DNA from 3 places in the Streptomyces sp. NBC_00028 genome. Region 3 is predicted to be linked to each of the others. Evidence: riboswitches for the same ligand, from Rfam matches in the RefSeq annotation. Region 3 holds a riboswitch; each other region holds the start of a gene.
The links. A riboswitch is a leader RNA that binds a small molecule or an ion and turns the genes downstream of it on or off. The one in region 3 is predicted to bind cobalamin.
Positions count from the first base shown of each region.

Region 1: another riboswitch for cobalamin. It lies ahead of OG885_RS15745 (ribonucleoside-diphosphate reductase subunit alpha); the one in region 3 lies ahead of OG885_RS31530 (prenyltransferase/squalene oxidase repeat-containing protein).
Region 2: another riboswitch for cobalamin. It lies ahead of OG885_RS05325 (CbtB-domain containing protein); the one in region 3 lies ahead of OG885_RS31530 (prenyltransferase/squalene oxidase repeat-containing protein).

Region 1 covers NZ_CP108293.1:3,592,762-3,598,360, forward strand. Annotated here, with positions in the region: gene OG885_RS15720 (GntR family transcriptional regulator) at 1-267, shown strand, start outside; gene OG885_RS15725 (hypothetical protein) at 316-459, shown strand; gene OG885_RS15730 (DUF3311 domain-containing protein) at 598-852, shown strand; gene mctP (monocarboxylate uptake permease MctP) at 849-2,477, shown strand; gene OG885_RS15740 (GNAT family N-acetyltransferase) at 2,551-3,054, shown strand; cobalamin riboswitch at 3,077-3,237, shown strand; gene OG885_RS15745 (ribonucleoside-diphosphate reductase subunit alpha) at 3,361-5,599, shown strand, end outside.
Region 2 covers NZ_CP108293.1:1,200,396-1,205,994, forward strand. Annotated here, with positions in the region: gene OG885_RS05310 (oxygenase MpaB family protein) at 1-671, opposite strand, end outside; gene OG885_RS05315 (acyl-CoA dehydrogenase family protein) at 681-1,859, opposite strand; gene OG885_RS05320 (CbtA family protein) at 1,999-2,763, opposite strand; gene OG885_RS05325 (CbtB-domain containing protein) at 2,789-3,010, opposite strand; cobalamin riboswitch at 3,048-3,200, opposite strand; gene OG885_RS05330 (histidine phosphatase family protein) at 3,295-3,858, shown strand; gene OG885_RS05335 (ferredoxin) at 3,874-4,248, opposite strand; gene OG885_RS05340 (DUF6479 family protein) at 4,352-4,717, shown strand; gene OG885_RS05345 (hypothetical protein) at 4,769-5,119, shown strand; gene OG885_RS05350 (carboxylesterase/lipase family protein) at 5,126-5,599, opposite strand, start outside.
Region 3 covers NZ_CP108293.1:7,008,023-7,013,621, forward strand. Annotated here, with positions in the region: gene OG885_RS31515 (ABC transporter ATP-binding protein) at 1-75, opposite strand, end outside; gene OG885_RS31520 (energy-coupling factor transporter transmembrane component T) at 72-1,220, opposite strand; gene OG885_RS31525 (SCO2322 family protein) at 1,366-2,007, opposite strand; gene OG885_RS31530 (prenyltransferase/squalene oxidase repeat-containing protein) at 2,007-3,239, opposite strand; cobalamin riboswitch at 3,353-3,494, opposite strand; gene OG885_RS31535 (phosphotransferase) at 3,556-4,200, shown strand; gene OG885_RS31540 (nuclear transport factor 2 family protein) at 4,181-4,651, opposite strand; gene OG885_RS31545 (MBL fold metallo-hydrolase) at 4,665-5,599, opposite strand, start outside.

The DNA.
Region 1 (5,599 bases), 3.4 Mb from region 3:
CGGCGCAGCCTGGTCAAGTACACCTCTCTCTATACGGCGTTGGCCGAGGTCTACGACGTCCATCTCGCCGAGGCCGAGGAGACCATCGAGACCTCGCTGGCCACCCCGCGCGAGGCCGGCCTGCTCGGCACCGACGTGGGCCTGCCGATGCTGATGCTGTCCCGCCACTCCATCGACAAGGACGGGGAGCCGGTGGAGTGGGTGCGCTCGGTGTACCGGGGCGACCGGTACAAGTTCGTGGCGCGGCTGAAGCGCCCCCTCGACTAGTGGTGTAGCGCACCCGCGCTTCCTGCTCTACGGTCCTCCCGTCTCCGTATGGACGGGAGGACCGCTCTGTCGACCGGACGAGGGCCGCCCCCGCCGCCGTACGTCGAGTCGCAACTCGTCGCCCCGGCCGGGCTGTTCCCGTCGCGGGACGAGAAGGAGGAGGACCCGCGTCAGGGCTTCCGCCGCTGCTGAGGCTCGCGGTTGACACCGATGTCGGACCTTCACCGAATCGACATACCGATATGCGGACGAGGTCTTCCACTCCTGTCACACCGTGACCTAGATTGCCTGCGCGTTACACGGTGATCAGTGAGGGGATGGAGCCGCCGCATGTCATCAGATTCGCCCGAGGCCAGACCACCGGTGGTGACACCCGTCCGCGTGGTCATCGCCCTGTGCCTCTTCGCGCCCTTCGTAGCGATGTTGTGGGTGGGGTCGTACGCGAAGGTCGACCCGACCTTCATCGGCATCCCGTTCTTCTACTGGTACCAGATGCTGTGGGTGCTCATCTCCACCGCGCTGACGATGACCGCGTACCAGCTCTGGCAGCGTGACCAGCGCGCCCGTCGTGGAGGTACCAAGTGAACGACGGCGTGAACGGCGTCGCGCTCGGCGTCTTCATCTTCTTCTTCCTGGCCGTCACGGTCATGGGCTTCCTCGCCGCGCGCTGGCGCAAGGCCGAGAACGAGCACTCGCTGGACGAATGGGGCCTGGGCGGCCGGTCGTTCGGCACCTGGGTCACCTGGTTCCTGCTCGGCGGCGACCTCTACACCGCGTACACCTTCGTGGCCGTCCCGGCGGCGATCTACGCGGCGGGCGCGGCCGGCTTCTTCGCGGTGCCGTACACGATCCTCGTGTACCCCCTGATCTTCACCTTCCTCCCCCGCCTGTGGTCGGTCTCGCACAAGCACGGCTATGTGACGACCTCCGACTTCGTCCGCGGACGCTGGGGTTCGAAGGGCCTGTCGCTCGCGGTCGCCGTCACCGGCATCCTCGCGACGATGCCGTACATCGCCCTCCAACTCGTGGGTATCCAGGCCGTCCTGGACGTCATGGGCGTCGGCGGTGGCGAGGACACCAACTGGTTCGTGAAGGACCTGCCGCTGCTGATCGCGTTCGGCGTGCTCGCGGCGTACACGTACTCCTCCGGTCTGCGTGCCCCCGCCCTGATCGCGTTCGTCAAGGACACGCTGATCTACATCGTCATCGCGGTGGCGATCATCTACATCCCGATCAAGCTGGGCGGGTTCGACGAGATCTTCGCCAAGGCGGGCGAGGCGTACAGCCAGACCAACCCGGCGACGGGCGCGCCGCGCGGTGCGCTGGTGCCGGGCGAGCCGGGCCAATGGACGTACGCCACGCTGGCGTTGGGCTCCGCGCTCGCGCTCTTCATGTACCCGCACTCGATCACCGCGACGCTCTCCTCCAGGAGCCGTGAGGTGATCCGCCGCAATACCACGATCCTGCCGCTGTACTCGCTGATGCTGGGTCTGCTGGCGCTGCTGGGCTTCATGGCGATCGCGGCCGGGGTCAAGGTCACCAACGGCCAGTTGGCGATCCCGCAGCTGTTCGAGGACATGTTCCCGGCGTGGTTCGCGGGTGTGGCCTTCGCGGCGATCGGTATCGGCGCGCTCGTGCCCGCCGCCATCATGTCCATCGCGGCGGCGAATCTCTTCACCCGCAACATCTACAAGGACTTCATCAAGCCGGACGCGACTCCGGAGCAGGAGACCAAGATCTCCAAGCTGGTGTCCCTGCTGGTGAAGGTCGGCGCGCTGGTCTTCGTCCTGACGATGGACAAGACGGTCGCCATCAACTTCCAGCTCCTGGGCGGCATCTGGATCCTCCAGACGTTCCCGGCCCTGGTCGGCGGTCTGTTCACCCGCTGGTTCCACCGCTGGGCCCTGCTCGCCGGCTGGGCGGTCGGCATGATCTACGGCACGGTCGCCGCGTACGGCGTCGCCTCCCCGACCCAGAAGCACTTCGGCGGCTCGTCGAAGGAGATCCCGGGCATCGGCGAGATCGGCTACATCGGCCTGACGGCGTTCGTGCTCAATGTCGTCGTCACGGTGGTCCTGACCTTCGTCCTGAAGGCCGTGAAGGCCCCGGAGGGCGTCGACGAGACGAGCCCCGAGGACTACACGGCGGACGCGGGCGACCCCGGCGTCCAGGTCGAGCTGCCGCCGGCGACGGCGGGCACCTCGCACTGAGGATTTCCGTGCTCAGCGGGCCGTCGGAACATCCGGCGGCCCGTTGTCGTACCGGTCGGGCACACTCGCTCCCATGGACATCGAGATCCGGGCTGCGGAACCCAGCGAATACGACACGATCGGTGAGATCACGGCCCAGGCCTATCTCCTGGACGACCTCCTCGCCTTCGGCGAGAGCGACTGGTACCTGGGCGAGTTGAGAGACGTCGCCAAGCGGGCCGCCTCCGCCGAGGTACTCGTGGCCACCCTGGGCGGCGAGCCCGTCGGCACCGTCACCTACGTCGCCGCCGGCGGCGCCCTGGCCGAGCACGCCCGGCCCGACGAGGCCGTGATCCGCATGCTCGCCGTCAGCCGCGCGGCGCGCGGCAGAGGGGCCGGCGAGGCCCTCGTCCGCGCCTGCGTCGACCGGGCGAGGGCGGCGGAGGGCTGCACGGGCATCGTGCTGTCGACCCAGGAGATCATGTACGCCGCCCACCGCATCTACGAACGCCTCGGTTTCGTCCGCGCGCCCGAGCGCGACTGGCAGCCGATCCCGGGTGTGGAGTTCACGCTTCTCACCTATGAGTTGACGCTCTGAAGTCGCCGCGACACAACATCTAGGGGTGCCACCCGAACCCGGCACAAGATGTATGCTCATGCTCGCTGTCGCCACAGGGGAATCCGGTGCGAATCCGGAACTGTCCCGCAACGGTGTACTTGTGCATGTCTTGTGCGTGTACGGGAGTCAGTCCGAGGACCTGCCGACAGCGTGCCCAGGCCGCCGTGGCCCGGGTGCCATGACGTCCGGGCCTCGTGGAGTGGGCCGGTGGACGCGACGCCGTGTGCGCTCGTGCTGCCCCCTGCTCTCCGCCAGGCCCCGTGCCGAGCGAGGGAGAGCCCCCCAGTGACCATCGCGCCAGCCGATCCGGCTTCAGCGGTCCAGGCGGAGAACGACGGTCCCGGTACCGCCCTGTTGCGGACCCTGACCGAGCTGACCGCCGACCTGCCCGACGCCGACCCCGGACGGGTCGCCGCCGCCGCGCTGCGCGGCCGCTCCGGCCGGGCGGACTCCGATGGCGGCGCGGAGCTGCGCGAGCTGGCGACGGAGGCCGCTGCCGGTCTCATCTCCGAGGACCCCGCCTACTCCCGGCTGGCCGCCCGGCTGCTGACCATCAGCATCGCCGCCGAGGCCGCCTCCCAGGGCGTCACGTCCTTCACCGAGTCCGTCGGGGTCGGCCACCGCGAGGGCCTGGTCGCCGACCGTACGGCGGAGTTCGTACGGGTCCACGCGGCGCGGCTCGACGCGCTGATCGACCCGGCCGGCGACGACCGCTTCGGCTACTTCGGGCTCCGCACCCTGCACAGCCGCTACCTCCTGCGGCACCCGATCACCCGCCAGGTCATCGAGACTCCCCAGCACTTCATGCTGCGCGTCGCCGCCGGCCTCGCCGAGGACGACACGACCCGCGCCCTGGACGAAGTCGCCGCGCTCTACGGGCTCATGAGCCGCCTCGACTACCTGCCGTCCTCCCCCACGCTCTTCAACTCCGGCACCCGGCACCCCCAGATGTCGTCCTGCTACCTCCTCGACTCCCCTCTGGACGAGCTGGACTCCATCTACGACCGCTACCACCAGGTGGCACGGCTGTCCAAGCACGCCGGTGGCATCGGGCTGTCGTACAGCAGGATTCGTTCCCGCGGCTCCCTCATCCGGGGCACCAACGGGCACTCCAACGGCATCGTGCCGTTCCTGAAGACGCTGGACGCTAGCGTCGCCGCGGTGAACCAGGGCGGTCGGCGCAAGGGCGCGGCCGCGGTGTACCTGGAGACCTGGCACTCCGACATCGAGGAGTTCCTGGAGCTGCGCGACAACACCGGTGAGGACGCTCGGCGTACGCACAACCTGAACCTCGCGCACTGGATCCCGGACGAGTTCATGCGCCGCGTGAACGCCGACGCCGAGTGGTCGCTGTTCTCCCCGGCCGACGTGCCCGAGCTGGTCGACCTGTGGGGCGAGGAGTTCGACGCCGCGTACCGCAAGGCGGAGGCGGCCGGTCTCGCGAAGAAGACCATCCCGGCCCGTGACCTCTACGGCCGCATGATGCGCACCCTCGCGCAGACCGGCAACGGCTGGATGACCTTCAAGGACGCCGCCAACCGCACCGCCAACCAGACGGCGCTGCCCGGCAGCGTGGTCCACTCCTCCAACCTCTGCACGGAGATCCTGGAGGTCACGGACGACGGGGAGACGGCGGTCTGCAACCTGGGGTCGGTGAACCTGGGTGCGTTCGTCGACCAGAGGACCGGCGACCTCGACTGGGAGCGGCTGGACGAGACCGTCCGTACCGCCGTCACCTTCCTCGACCGCGTGGTGGACATCAACTTCTACCCGACCGAGCAGGCGGGCCGTTCCAACGCCAAGTGGCGTCCCGTCGGCCTCGGCGCGATGGGCCTCCAGGACGTCTTCTTCAAGCTGCGGCTGCCCTTCGACTCGCCGGAGGCCAAGGCTCTCTCCACGCGCATCGCCGAGCGCATCATGCTCGCCGCGTACGAGGCCTCCACCGACCTGGCCGAGCGCAACGGGCCGCTCCCGGCGTGGGAGAAGACCCGTACCGCCCAGGGTGTGCTGCACCCCGACCACTACGGCGTCGAGCTGACCTGGCCGGAGCGCTGGGCGGCGCTGCGCGAGCGGATGGCGACCACGGGCCTGCGCAACTCCCTGCTCCTCGCCATCGCGCCCACGGCCACGATCGCCTCGATCGCGGGCGTGTACGAGTGCATCGAGCCGCAGGTCTCGAACCTCTTCAAGCGCGAGACGCTGTCCGGCGAGTTCCTCCAGGTCAACTCCTACCTGGTGGCCGAGCTGAAGAAGCTCGGCGTCTGGGACGCGCAGACCCGGGAGGCGCTGCGTGAGTCCAACGGCTCGGTGCAGGGCTTCACCTGGGTCCCGCAGGACGTCCGCGACCTGTACCGCACGGCGTGGGAGATCCCGCAGCGCGGCCTCATCGACATGGCCGCCGCGCGCACCCCGTTCCTGGACCAGTCCCAGTCGCTGAACCTGTTCCTGGAGACGCCGACCATCGGCAAGCTCTCCTCGATGTACGCGTACGCCTGGAAGCAGGGCCTGAAGACGACGTACTACC
Region 2 (5,599 bases), 5.8 Mb from region 3:
CCGTACAGATCGTGGGCGTACGGCGGCAGAGCGGCGTACGCCAGATGTGCCACGCGCCGCCACAGCACCTCGCGCGCCGGGACGAGCAGGGGGTGCGTCGGTGGGCGGAGCAGGAAGTCGTCGACCGCGCGTGCCTCGGGCCCGGCGGTGAGTTCGGGTCCGACCTTCTCGAAGTAGGCGGCCATCTCGGCCTGGTTCGCGGGTACGGCGTCGGGGTCGAGGCCCACCAGCCGGGCGCTGACGCGGTGTTCGGCGATGTAGCGGTCGGCCTGTTCGTCGGTGAGGTGGAAGCCGGAGCGGCGGCCGACCTGGAGATAGGAGTCGATCTCGGCGCAGTGCACCCACAGCAGCAGCTCGGGTTCGCCGACCCCGTAGGTCTCCCCGGTGTCGGGATCGGTGGCGGACAGCATGCTGTGGATCTTCCGGACGCGGGCGCCCGCCCGTTCGGCCGCCGCCGTGGTGCCGTACGTCGTGGTGCCGACGAAGTTCGCGGTGCGCAGCAGCCGGCCCCAGGCGTCCTGCCGGAAGTCGGAGTTCTGCATGACTCCGCGCACGGCACGGGGATGCAGGGCCTGGAGGTAGAGCGCGCGGACGCCCGCGACCCACATCATCGGGTCGCCGTGCAACTGCCAGGTCACCGAGTTCGGGGTGAACAGCCCGGGATCTCCCATACCCGCAGGCTAACGCCGAACCCTCGGCATCCCCAGACCGATCCACGAGATGATCTCCCGCTGGATCTCGTTGTTGCCGCCGCCGAAGGTGAAGATGACCGCGGAACGGTAGCCGCGCTCCAGCTCGCCGTGGAGCACGGAGCCCGCGGAGCCCTCCTTCAGGGCGCCGGCGGCCGCGACCACCTCCATGAGCCAGGCGTAGGCGTCCCGGCGGGCCTCGGAGCCGTAGACCTTGACCGCGGAGGCGTCCTGGGGGGTGAGTGTGCCGTTCTGCACGGCGTGGACCATCTGCCAGTTGAGCAGCTTCATCGCGTCGAGCTTCACATGGGTCTGGGCGAGTCGGCGGCGCACCCAGGGCAGGTCGACGACGCGGCGGCCGTCGGCGAGCTTGGTCTCCATGGCCCAGCGCTGGACGTCGTGCAGGGCGCGGATGGCCATGGTGCCGTGTGCGGCGAGGGTGACGCGCTCGTGATTGAGCTGGTTGGTGATCAGCCGCCAGCCCTGGTTCTCGGCGCCGACCCGGCGGGCGACGGGGACACGGATGTCCTCGTAGTAGCTGGCGGTGGTGTCGTGGCCGGCGAGGGTGTTGATGACGGTGCAGGAGTAGCCGGGGTCGGTGGTCGGCACGAGGAGCATGGTGATGCCCTTGTGCGGCGGGGCGTCGGGGTCGGTGCGGGTGGCGAGCCAGACCCAGTCGGCGGTGTCGCCGTTGGTGGTCCAGATCTTCTGCCCGTTGACGACGTACTCGTCCCCTTCGCGCACCGCGCGCGTCTTCAGGGAGGCGAGGTCGGTGCCGGCGTCGGGCTCGCTGTAGCCGATCGCGAAGTCGAGCTCGCCGGAGAGGATCCCGGGGAGGAAGTACGCCTTCTGCTCGTCGGTGCCGTACTGCATGATCGTCGGCCCTACGGTGTTCAGCGCCATCAGCGGCAGCGGTACGCCGGCCTGGGCGGCCTCGTCGAAGAAGATGAACTGCTCCATCGCGGTCAGGCCACGGCCGCCGTACTCCTTCGGCCAGCCCACGCCCAGCCAGCGGTCGGCGCCCAGGCGGCGGACGGTCTCACGGTAGAAGCGCTTCTGCTCCCGCCGGTCGCCGTGCCGGGCGTTGGCGTCGGTCGGCACCAACTCGGCGAAGTACGCGCGCAGTTCGGTGCGCAGCCGCTGCTGCTCGGGTGTGTATGCGAGATGCACGGCGCCTCCAGGCTCCCCGGAACCGGTCCTGTCGGCGCACACGGTAGAACGTGTTCCAGAAATAGGGAATGGCGAGGCGGTACCGAGGCATATGAAACGGGCCCCCGCGTGGCGGGGGCCCGTTTCGGTGCTGAACTGCTCAGTGAATGACGGGAGTCGGCTGACTCCCGGCACCCGCCGACCGCTCGGCCGGCTTCGGCGCCAGCTGCCGCTCCGCCAGCAGCCCGAAGACCAGCCCGAAGGAGGTCCACAGGGTCACCTGCACGGCGAGCGCCGCGAGCCGGTACTGCCACAACAGGGCGGCCGGGAAGTGCTCCGGCACCTCGTTGAACGACGGCAGGAACGCGTACGCCAGACCGACGACGAGGACGAAGAACGCGCCCGCGGCGAGGGTGGCGTTCCAGTTGCCGAGGCGGGGTGCGAGCCGCTTGCCCAGGATGACCGTGCCCACCGTCAGCAGCACGCTGAGGACGATCATCAGGAAGAACAGCGCGGTCCGCTGGTTGAGCGTGTCGGGGTCGCCGACGGCCGGCGGGTTGGCCGGGTACTTGAGGAACGGCACGACGTACACCGCGACCAGGCCGGCGACCGCCAGGAGCAGCGCGCTCGCGCGCGGCCCGAAGCGGCCGATCCGGCCGAGCGCGAAGCAGTACGCGAGCGCCGCGATGCCGCCGAAGGCGACCCCGTAGACGAGGACACCGGTGGACAGGCCCGCGGTGGACTGGAGCGTACGGCTGAAGAGTTCCTCGCCGCCGTGCTCGTGGGCGTGGCTCTCCTCGAAGGCGATGGCCTGATCGACGCGTGGCTCCCCGAGGAAGTACGCGACGACGAGCGCGGCCAGGCCCGCGACGAGGCCCGCGAGCATGCCGCGGACCAGGAGGTTTCTGACAGTTGCGGAGTTCATGCGCGGATACGCTTCCTCGCCACCGTCAGTGGCACGGGAAGCCGAGCAGATGGCGGGCGTCGTGCACCCACTCGTGGACTCCCTCGCCGGACAGCAGGGAGGTGGCGCCCTGTTCGGCGCCGACGAAGTAGAGCAGGACCAGCATCAGGACGCCGAAGAAGACCGCCCAGGGGACGATGGCGCCGATCGGCAGCTTTGCGGGTATGGCGGTGGAGCTGGTTGTCGGCTGAGCGACGGTCTGCGCCATGGCAGGACCTCCTGGGGGAACTCGCGTCCCGTCTCGGTGGTGCACAGGACGACGGGGCGGGTCTGACTCCCCCGGCCCACCCCTGGGGGTGTGCCCGGCATACAGTGGCGCGACCGTGCCGGAATCCCACCGGCTTCCACCGAACCGTCGTCGATATCGTCGAGAAGGTACCGCGTGCGAGAGGTGCGGCCAAGAGCGCACGGGTCGGCCACGAGCGCCCCTGAGGCGCTGTGGGCATGTCAATTGCGTGGTACGGAAGGGATGTTGGGCGGGGGAATGGACCGATGACCAGCCGAGTGATGTTGATCTCACCCGCGATCAGCGCGGCTCTGCGCGAGGCCCGCTTCGACGACGGCAGCCCGCCGGACGACTCAGGACTGCGGCTCGCGAAGGCCGCCGCAGGCACGCTGCCCACGGCCCGTCAGGTCTGCGTCTCCCCCACCGTGCGCTGCCGCGAGACGGCCGACGCACTTGGCCTCGACGCCCTGGACACACCGGAGTTGGCCGCCCTCGACACCGGACGCTGGCGCGGGGCGACGCTGGCCGAGGTGGGCGCCGCCGAGCCGGAGGCGCTGGCCCGCTGGCTGGCCGACGTGGAAGCTGCACCGCACGGCGGGGAGTCGGTGCACGCGCTGTGCGAACGGGTCGCGGCGTGGCTGGACCCGCTCGCCGCGGAGCCGGGCCGGACGATCGTGGTGGCCGAACCCGAGATCGTCCGCGCCGCGCTCGTCCACGCGCTGGGAGCCCCGAGGGCGTCGTTCTGGCGCGCGGACGTCGCACCGCTCACCGCCGTCGAACTCAGCGGCCGGGCGGGCCGCTGGAACGTACGGATGGGACGACCTCTGTGAGAGGTGCGCCGCGCCTCAGCGCAGCGTGTCCATGAAGTCCGTGCAGGCCTGGGCGCAGGTCCGGCAGGCCTTGGCGGCCTCCTCCGCGCCCGGCTGGGTGTCGAAGGCGTGGGCGCTTTCCAGGCAGACCGTCCGGCACCACTCGAGCTGGACGCGGATACCGCTCTCGTCCAGCCGGTTCTGCTCGGACAGCACCCGGCACGTCGCGTCGCACACCTCCGCGCACATGATGCCCTTGCGTCGTACGAGTTCCTGCTGCTCGGTCCCGTCCGGATCCACGAGGCTGGCACGCACCGCACATGCCCGGGCGCAATCGGTGCACGCCTGCGCACACGCGAAACGGTCCTCCAGGAACCGGATGAGCTCCTGTTGGGATGTCGTCGCTGTCACACCGCGCGGGTAGCCGCCGCGGATCGCGTCAAACCCCCTCGCCGGAGGTTCCGCCCGTCGCGTGGACGGGTTCACGCACGCCGGCGGGGGTACTCGCGGGGCCATGAACATCGCATGGATGGAGATGGCCGCGGGTCGCGGCGCCCTGGGCGTCGGGCTGATCGTGGCGGGTCTGGTCGTGGTCGCCCTGTTGCTCGGCGCGTTCTGGCTGGGCGCACGCATCCGTCGCCAGGAACCGCCGCCCCCGAGCCCCGAGGAGCAGCCGAGGCTGCCCGAGGGCGGGCCCGTCCGCGAGGTCATGGAGAACAGGGAGCCCGACGAGGTGCCCCGGAGCGACCAGCGCCTCACGCCGCACGAGATGCCCGCCTTCGGCAACAGCAGCACCCGGACCGGCCCCGAGAAGGGCCGGCGCCGCTGGAGCGACGGCAGCAGCGGATCGTTCGGCAGCGGGGGGCCGGGCGGTCGTTGACCCGCGCCCCGCGCGACCGTACACAGCACAGCATCGAGGGAAGTGAGATCCATGGCCGACGGCGGTCGCAGCGCCCTGCCGCTGCCCGACTACGACCATCTGCCCCTCGGCGGCCTGGAGAGCCGCGTGCGCTCGCTGGTGCCCGACGAGGTGGAGACGCTGCTCTCCTACGAGCGCACCCACGCCGACCGTCTCCCAGTGACCGAGCTGCTGACCGCCCGCCTGGAGCAGCTGGAGTCCGGCGCCGAGCCGACGTCCGGAGATCCGCAGGCGCTGCGCCCGGAACAGCGCGCGGGACGCCACGGTTCCCCCGTGTCACCGGCGACGTCACCGGAGCCGTACAACCCGCCCCCGCACGGCACCCCCGACCAGCGGGGCAAGCCGAAGGGCGACCGCACCTAGGGCCTGTCAGCCGGCGAGCAGAGGCAGCGCCTCGAAGACGTGCCGCTCCCACAGCCGCCGTGAGGCCTCCTCCGGGTAGGCGCTCACCGTCGGTTCGGTGTCGAGGAGCCGGACGAGCCGGGCCTCGGAGTCGTACGCGGGCCAGCCGGGGTCGCCGGTGGCGGCGAACGCCGTCCACGCGGAGCGGACGTGCGCGGAGAGCCGCTCGGTGTCGGGGGTGGGCTCGGGGCCGATGAGCATGCCGCCGAGCCCACCCCCTTGCGGCCCGAAGACCAGGGGTACGTCAAGTCCGTGGCAGGCGCCGAGCACGCCGCCGTGCAGCGGGGCGGACCAGGTGAGTTCGTACAGGTACGCCCGCCCGCCACCCGCGGTCTGCGCGTCCGCCAGATGCAGCGAGGGCATGCGGAACAGCCAGTCGGACTGGACGAGTTCGAAGAGGTGCTCCGCCGAGGCGTCCGGGTACGCGGCGCGGTAGGCCCG
Region 3 (5,599 bases):
CTCGAAGTCGATGCCCTGGACGGTGGGTTGGGTCGCGCCGTCGTAGGTGACGGAGACGTCCTCGAAACGGATCACGACGGCTCCTCGGGAGGCGGGGTGACGAAGGCGGGCAGCAGGCCGAGGAGGATCGCGGCCGCGGGGTAGAGGGGGAGGGTGGGGGTGGTCAGGGGGATGACGCCGGGGTGGAGGGCCGCGGGGTCGTGGACGGAGGCCCAGGCGAGCGCCGCGGCCACCGCCGCGCCGGAGGCGGTCGCCAGCCAGGCGCGGGCGCCCCAGGGGTCGGGGCGGTAGCGGGTGCGGGGCGTGCGGCGGCCGCCCAGACGGAGGCCGGCGAGCGCCGCGGTCACTCCGGCGAGGAGGACGGGGACGCCGTACGTGCCGCCTTCGGCGGTCAGCAGGCCGTACGTTCCCGCGCAGACGCCGAGCAGGCCGCCGAGGGTGAGGGTGTTCGTCGTACGGCGGACGCGGGGCGGGACGTCGGCGGTACGGCCGTAGCCGCGGGCGTCCATCGCGGCGGCGAGGGCGACGGAGCGTTCCAGGGCGCCTTCGAGGACGGGCAGGCCCACCTGGAGGAGGCCGCGCAGGCCGGAGTCGGGGCGGCCCCGGAGGCGACGGGCGGCGCGCAGACGCTGGACGTCGGCGATGAGGTTCGGGGCGAAGGTGAGGGCGACGACCACGGCGACGCCCATCTCGTACAGGGCGCCGGGGAGGGACTTGAGGAGGCGGGTGGGGCTGGCGAGGGCGTTCGCGGCGCCTACGCAGATGAGGAGGGTGGCCAGTTTCAGGCCGTCGTAGAAGGCGAAGGTGAGGGTCTCCGCGGTGACCTTGCCACCGAGGCGGATGCCCTGGGCCCAGTCCGGGAGGGGGACTTCGGGGAGGGTGACGAGGGTGTGGGTGCCGGGGAGGGGGGAGCCGAGGGTGACGGCGAAGGTGAGGCGGATGAGGAGGACGGCGAGGGCGAGTTTGACGAAGGAGGAGTAGGAGCGGGCCCAGGGGGTGTTCGGGCGGCGGGCGGCCACTACGTAGGCGGACGTGGCGATGAGGAGGGTGAGGAGGAGGGGGTTGGTGGTGCGGGTGGCGGCGATGCCGAGGGAGAGGGACCAGAGCCACCAGGCGGCGGGGTGGAGGGGGGTGCGGGGGGTGCTGTGGGTGCGGCGGGTGGGGGTTGAGGTGGGGGGCGTTTCGCTTGCCCGCGCCGGCGGGGTGCCGCCTGCGCCCACCCGTGCCGCCCCAGCGGCACGACTGCCCGCAGCTAGGGTGTGGTCTGCGCCTGCCTGTGCCGCTCCGGCGGTGTGACTGTCCGCAGTTGGGGGTTGTGGGGTGGGCGCCGCCTCGGTGGCGCGGCCGTCCGGGGGCTGGGGCGGGTTAGCGTGCATTCCTGCGGCGCCTTGCCTGCCATATCGCCGCCGCGGCCAAAGTTGCCACCGCTGCGGCGCCCGTCAGTAGGCCCACCGATGGGCCGGAGTCGTTGTTGGTGTTGTGCTTCTTCGCCGAGGTGTTCTTGTTGCCCGTCGCCACTTGCTCACCGCACCCGGTCTCCGGGTACCCGGCGATCGCGCACAGCAGGGCGTTGGTGTCGTAGCGCAGGGGTTTGGCCACCGTGGCCAGGGCTTCCGCCGTGGTCGCGTCGGCCGGGACCACCGCGCACTTCGTGCGGAGCGCGGGGGGTGTCTCTCCCGACGGGGCGTCCGTCGGTGTGCCGAAGTCGAGGACCAGGGCCACGCGTTTCTTGCCGGGGTCGGCGGGGGTGTTCGCGCAGATCTTCGCGAACGACGCCGTGCCGCGGGGCTTCGTCGCGTCCGTCGAGTCCTCGCTCACCGCGAAGCGGAAGCCCTGGACGTCGCCGTCGGCGGGGACGGCGGTGGCGGGGCCCTGGGTGGCGTAGGTCCAAGCCGTGCCGGTGCGGTCCCAGAAGGACCAGTAGCGGTAACCGGCGGCGTGGGCCGCCTGGCCGGTGAGGGCCAGGAGGCAGAACGCCGTCAGGAGCAGGGCGGCGACGCGGCGCATCACTGGCGGCGCTTCCGGCCGCGGAGCATGAGGGCGAAGCCGATGAGGGCGCCGAGGAGGAGACCGCCGCCGACGGTCCAGGCGACGGACAGCCCGTCATCGCTGTCGTCGGACTCGGTCGCGCCGGTCGCCCGTCCCTCCTTCGGGCCGGGCACGTGCTCCGGCGTCGGGCCGGTCGCGTTCAGCAGGACGATCAGGTCCTTGCCGCCGAACTCACGCGGGTTCAGGCCACCGGCCTGGGCGGCGAAGACGAGCTGGGCGTAGGCGGCCGGGCCGGTCTGCGCGGCCCACTTCAGGGCGTTGGCCTCCAGCCAGTGGACGGACGCGGTGGCCTCGGCGTGGAAGTCGGCGGCGGACAGGGCGACGACCGCGTCGGCGGTGTTGCCGTAGTCGGGCTGGTCCTCGGCACCGGGCAGGGCCGACTTCAGGTACTTGTCCTTGGCCATCGTCTTCGCGAGGTAGGAGGCGCCGTTGTGGGCGGCCTGCTCGGAGTCGCCGGGCTTCTCGCAGGACTGGCTCGCCCGGTCGTCGTCGCTGTGGACGTTCGTCTGCTGCTCGCCGAGCCCGCCGAGCACCGCCGCCGCCGTGGCGTCCGCGTTGGCGGTGAGCCCGCCCTTCTTGTCGGGCTGGTAGGCGAAGGCGCCCGCCCCCGTCCCGGTGCAGGGGAGGGCGAGGTCCAGCAGGGCGTCGTAGGGGCTCTTGCCGTTCTTCTGGACCTTCGCGGCCTGCTGGCCGACGGCGGTGAGCGCCCCGATGACCACGGACGTGGAGTTCGCGTCGCTCGCTCCGCCGGCGGTGTAGCCCCAACCGCCGTCCTTGTTCTGCACGGACTTCAGCCAGGCGACGGCCTTGCGGGGGACGTCCTCGTGTCCGCCGGTCGCGGCGAGGGCCTGCACCGCGGCGGCCGTGCTGTTGGTGTCGACCATGACCTTGGCGTCGCAGGCCTTGGTGGTGTCGGCGCGGAAGGCGGGGAAGGCGCCGTTGGCGCACTGCTGGCCGGCCAGCCAGTCGACGGCCTTGTCGGCGGGGTCGACGGACTGTTCCGTCTGCGCCATCAGCGTCAGCGACTGCCGCCACACCCCGTCGTACGTCGGGTCGCCCGCCCCGTACAACCCGTCGGGTATCGCCACCGAAGGCGAGGGCGAAGTGGACGGATCGGCGGCCATGGCCGGGGTGGCCGTGCCGATCACGGCGGTGGCGGCCAGGACCGCGGCGCTGCGGCGGACGTTCATGATCGGCGGATGCCTCTCCCTGCAAGGGAGCCGGGCAGCGCGGGGAGACCCCGGGCGGCTCGGCCCCGTAGACCTCGACGGTGCCGTGCACCGGCCGGATGCCGGTGCGCGTGAGCCGGTCAACTGCTCCGCGCGGGGCGATCCGGCTTGCCCGGGAGGCAGGGCCTCGGAGGCTCACGGTTGCGGGTCAGCGCCGGAATTGCACCGGCTTCCCCCCGTACGGGTGTGATGACGACGCGGCCACTCTACCCGCCCGTAAACAACCGGCTGAGGGGCTCCTGTGAGGCGCTCCCGACCGGGGGATAGGTTCGGCGGCGTGGAGATCACGGGGAGACTGATCGGCTCGGGGCGGGCGTCCGACGTCTATGAGATCGACGACGCGTGGGTGCTGCGGCGCGACCGGGAGGGGTACGCGGACGCGCTGGCCGAGGCCGCCGTCATGGAGCGGGTGCGGGCCCATGGGTATCCGGTGCCCCGGGTGCGGACAGCGGATTCCTCCCGGTCCGACCTCGTCATGCAGCGGCTGCACGGGCCGACGATGCTGGCGGCGTTCGCGGCCGGGCGCATCGACGCGCGGGACGCGGGGGAGATGCTGGCGGGGCTGTTGCGGCGGCTGCATGCCGTGCCGGGGCGGGTGGTTCACCTGGATCTGCATCCGGACAACGTGATGCTCACCGCCGACGGGCCCTACGTCATCGACTGGGCCAATGCCGAGGAGGGCGACCCCGGCCTCGACTGGGGCATGTCCGCGGTGATCCTCGCCCAGGTCGCCGTCGGGGACGAGCCGATCGCGGGGCCGGCGCGCGCGATGCTGGCCGCCCTACTGGCCGACCCGTCCGCGCTCACGGAGGAGGGGCTCGTCGAGGCGCGCGGGCGGCGGGCGGTCAATCCGACGATGAGCCGACGGGAGACCGAACTGCTCGGCGCCGCCGAGGAGTTGGTCAGGACGTTCCTGTCCTGACCGGAGTCGGGCCGCCGAACGGCAGCCGCAGCCTTCGCGACGCGAGCAGCCACGTGCCCTTCGCCGACCTGCGGAACTCGTCCTCGTACTGCCCGACCTGGACGGGCGGGCCCGGCGGGACGGGGCCCTGGCCGCCCTCGTGGCCGTCGACGCGGTACGTCGTGAAGTACGAGGTCGCCGTCGCCCTGTCCGGGGACGTCACCGTGACGAGGATGTTGGACATCACCCGGCGCGAGAGGCGGTCGGAGGGACGGGAGGCGAAGTACGCGCGCAGCGCCTCCCGGCCCACGGACCGCCGCCCGTCCCCCTCTGGGAGCGGCCACTCCCAGGAGCCGTCCTCGGTGAACAGCCCGGCGACCGAGCCCGGTTCGCCGAGGTCGAGACGGTGGACGAAGTCGATGATCAGGCGCTCGCAGGCGCGTTCGGCGAGGAGTCGCTCCAGAGGGTCCATACCCGCGATGGGATCACACCGCCACGTAGGTGAGGGGATCGCTCCCCGGCACCGCCTCCGCCCGGCCCAGCTTCACCAGGCGCCGCAGATGGGCCTCCGCCTCCGAGACGGCGATGTTCCGTGAGCCGTGGGGGATTTCGGCCCAGGGGCGGTTCCATTCCATGCGCTCGGCGACCTGCCATGGCGTGAGCGGCTCGCCGAGCAGCGCCCGCAGCCCGGTCAGCCGGTCCTCGTGGTGCGCCAGCAACTCCCGTACGCGGGCGGACGCGTCGGTGAAGACGTACTGGTGGGCCGGGAGGACCTCGGCGGGGGCCAGCCGCCCGACGCGTTCGAGGGAGTCGAGGTAGTCGCCGAGGGGGTCGGTGACGGTGGCGTCGTCGGGGTCCTCGTACAGGCCGATGTGCGGGGTGATCTCGGGGAGCAGATGATCGCCGGAGAACAGGCGTCCCTGGCCCGGTAGTTGGGCGGGATGTTGTTCCTCCAGATGGAGGCAGACATGGCCCGGGGTGTGGCCCGGCGTCCAGATCGCGCGCAGACGGCGGCCGGGGAGGGGGAGGAGGTCGCCGGGGACGATCTCGCGGTCCGGCACGGCGGGGGAGAAGCCGGGGAGGCGGCGGGGGCGGGCGGTGCGGAAGGGCGCCACATGCTCCTCGGGGGCGCCCGCGGCCACCAACTTGGCCGTCATGTAGGCGAACCAGCGCTCGGGGCGGGTCTCGCCGGTGCGGCGGACGATGGCGGCGTCCGCCGCGTGCATCGCGATCCAGGCGCCGGACGCCTCGCGCACCTTGCCGGACAGGCCGTGGTGGTCGGGGTGGTGATGGGTGATCAGCACCCCGTGGACGGCGGCCGGCGAGGTGCCGCAGGCCGTGAGTCCGGCGGCGAGGGTGTCCCAGGAGGTCGGGTCGTCCCAGCCGGTGTCGACCAGTACCGGGCCGCGGTCGGTGTCGA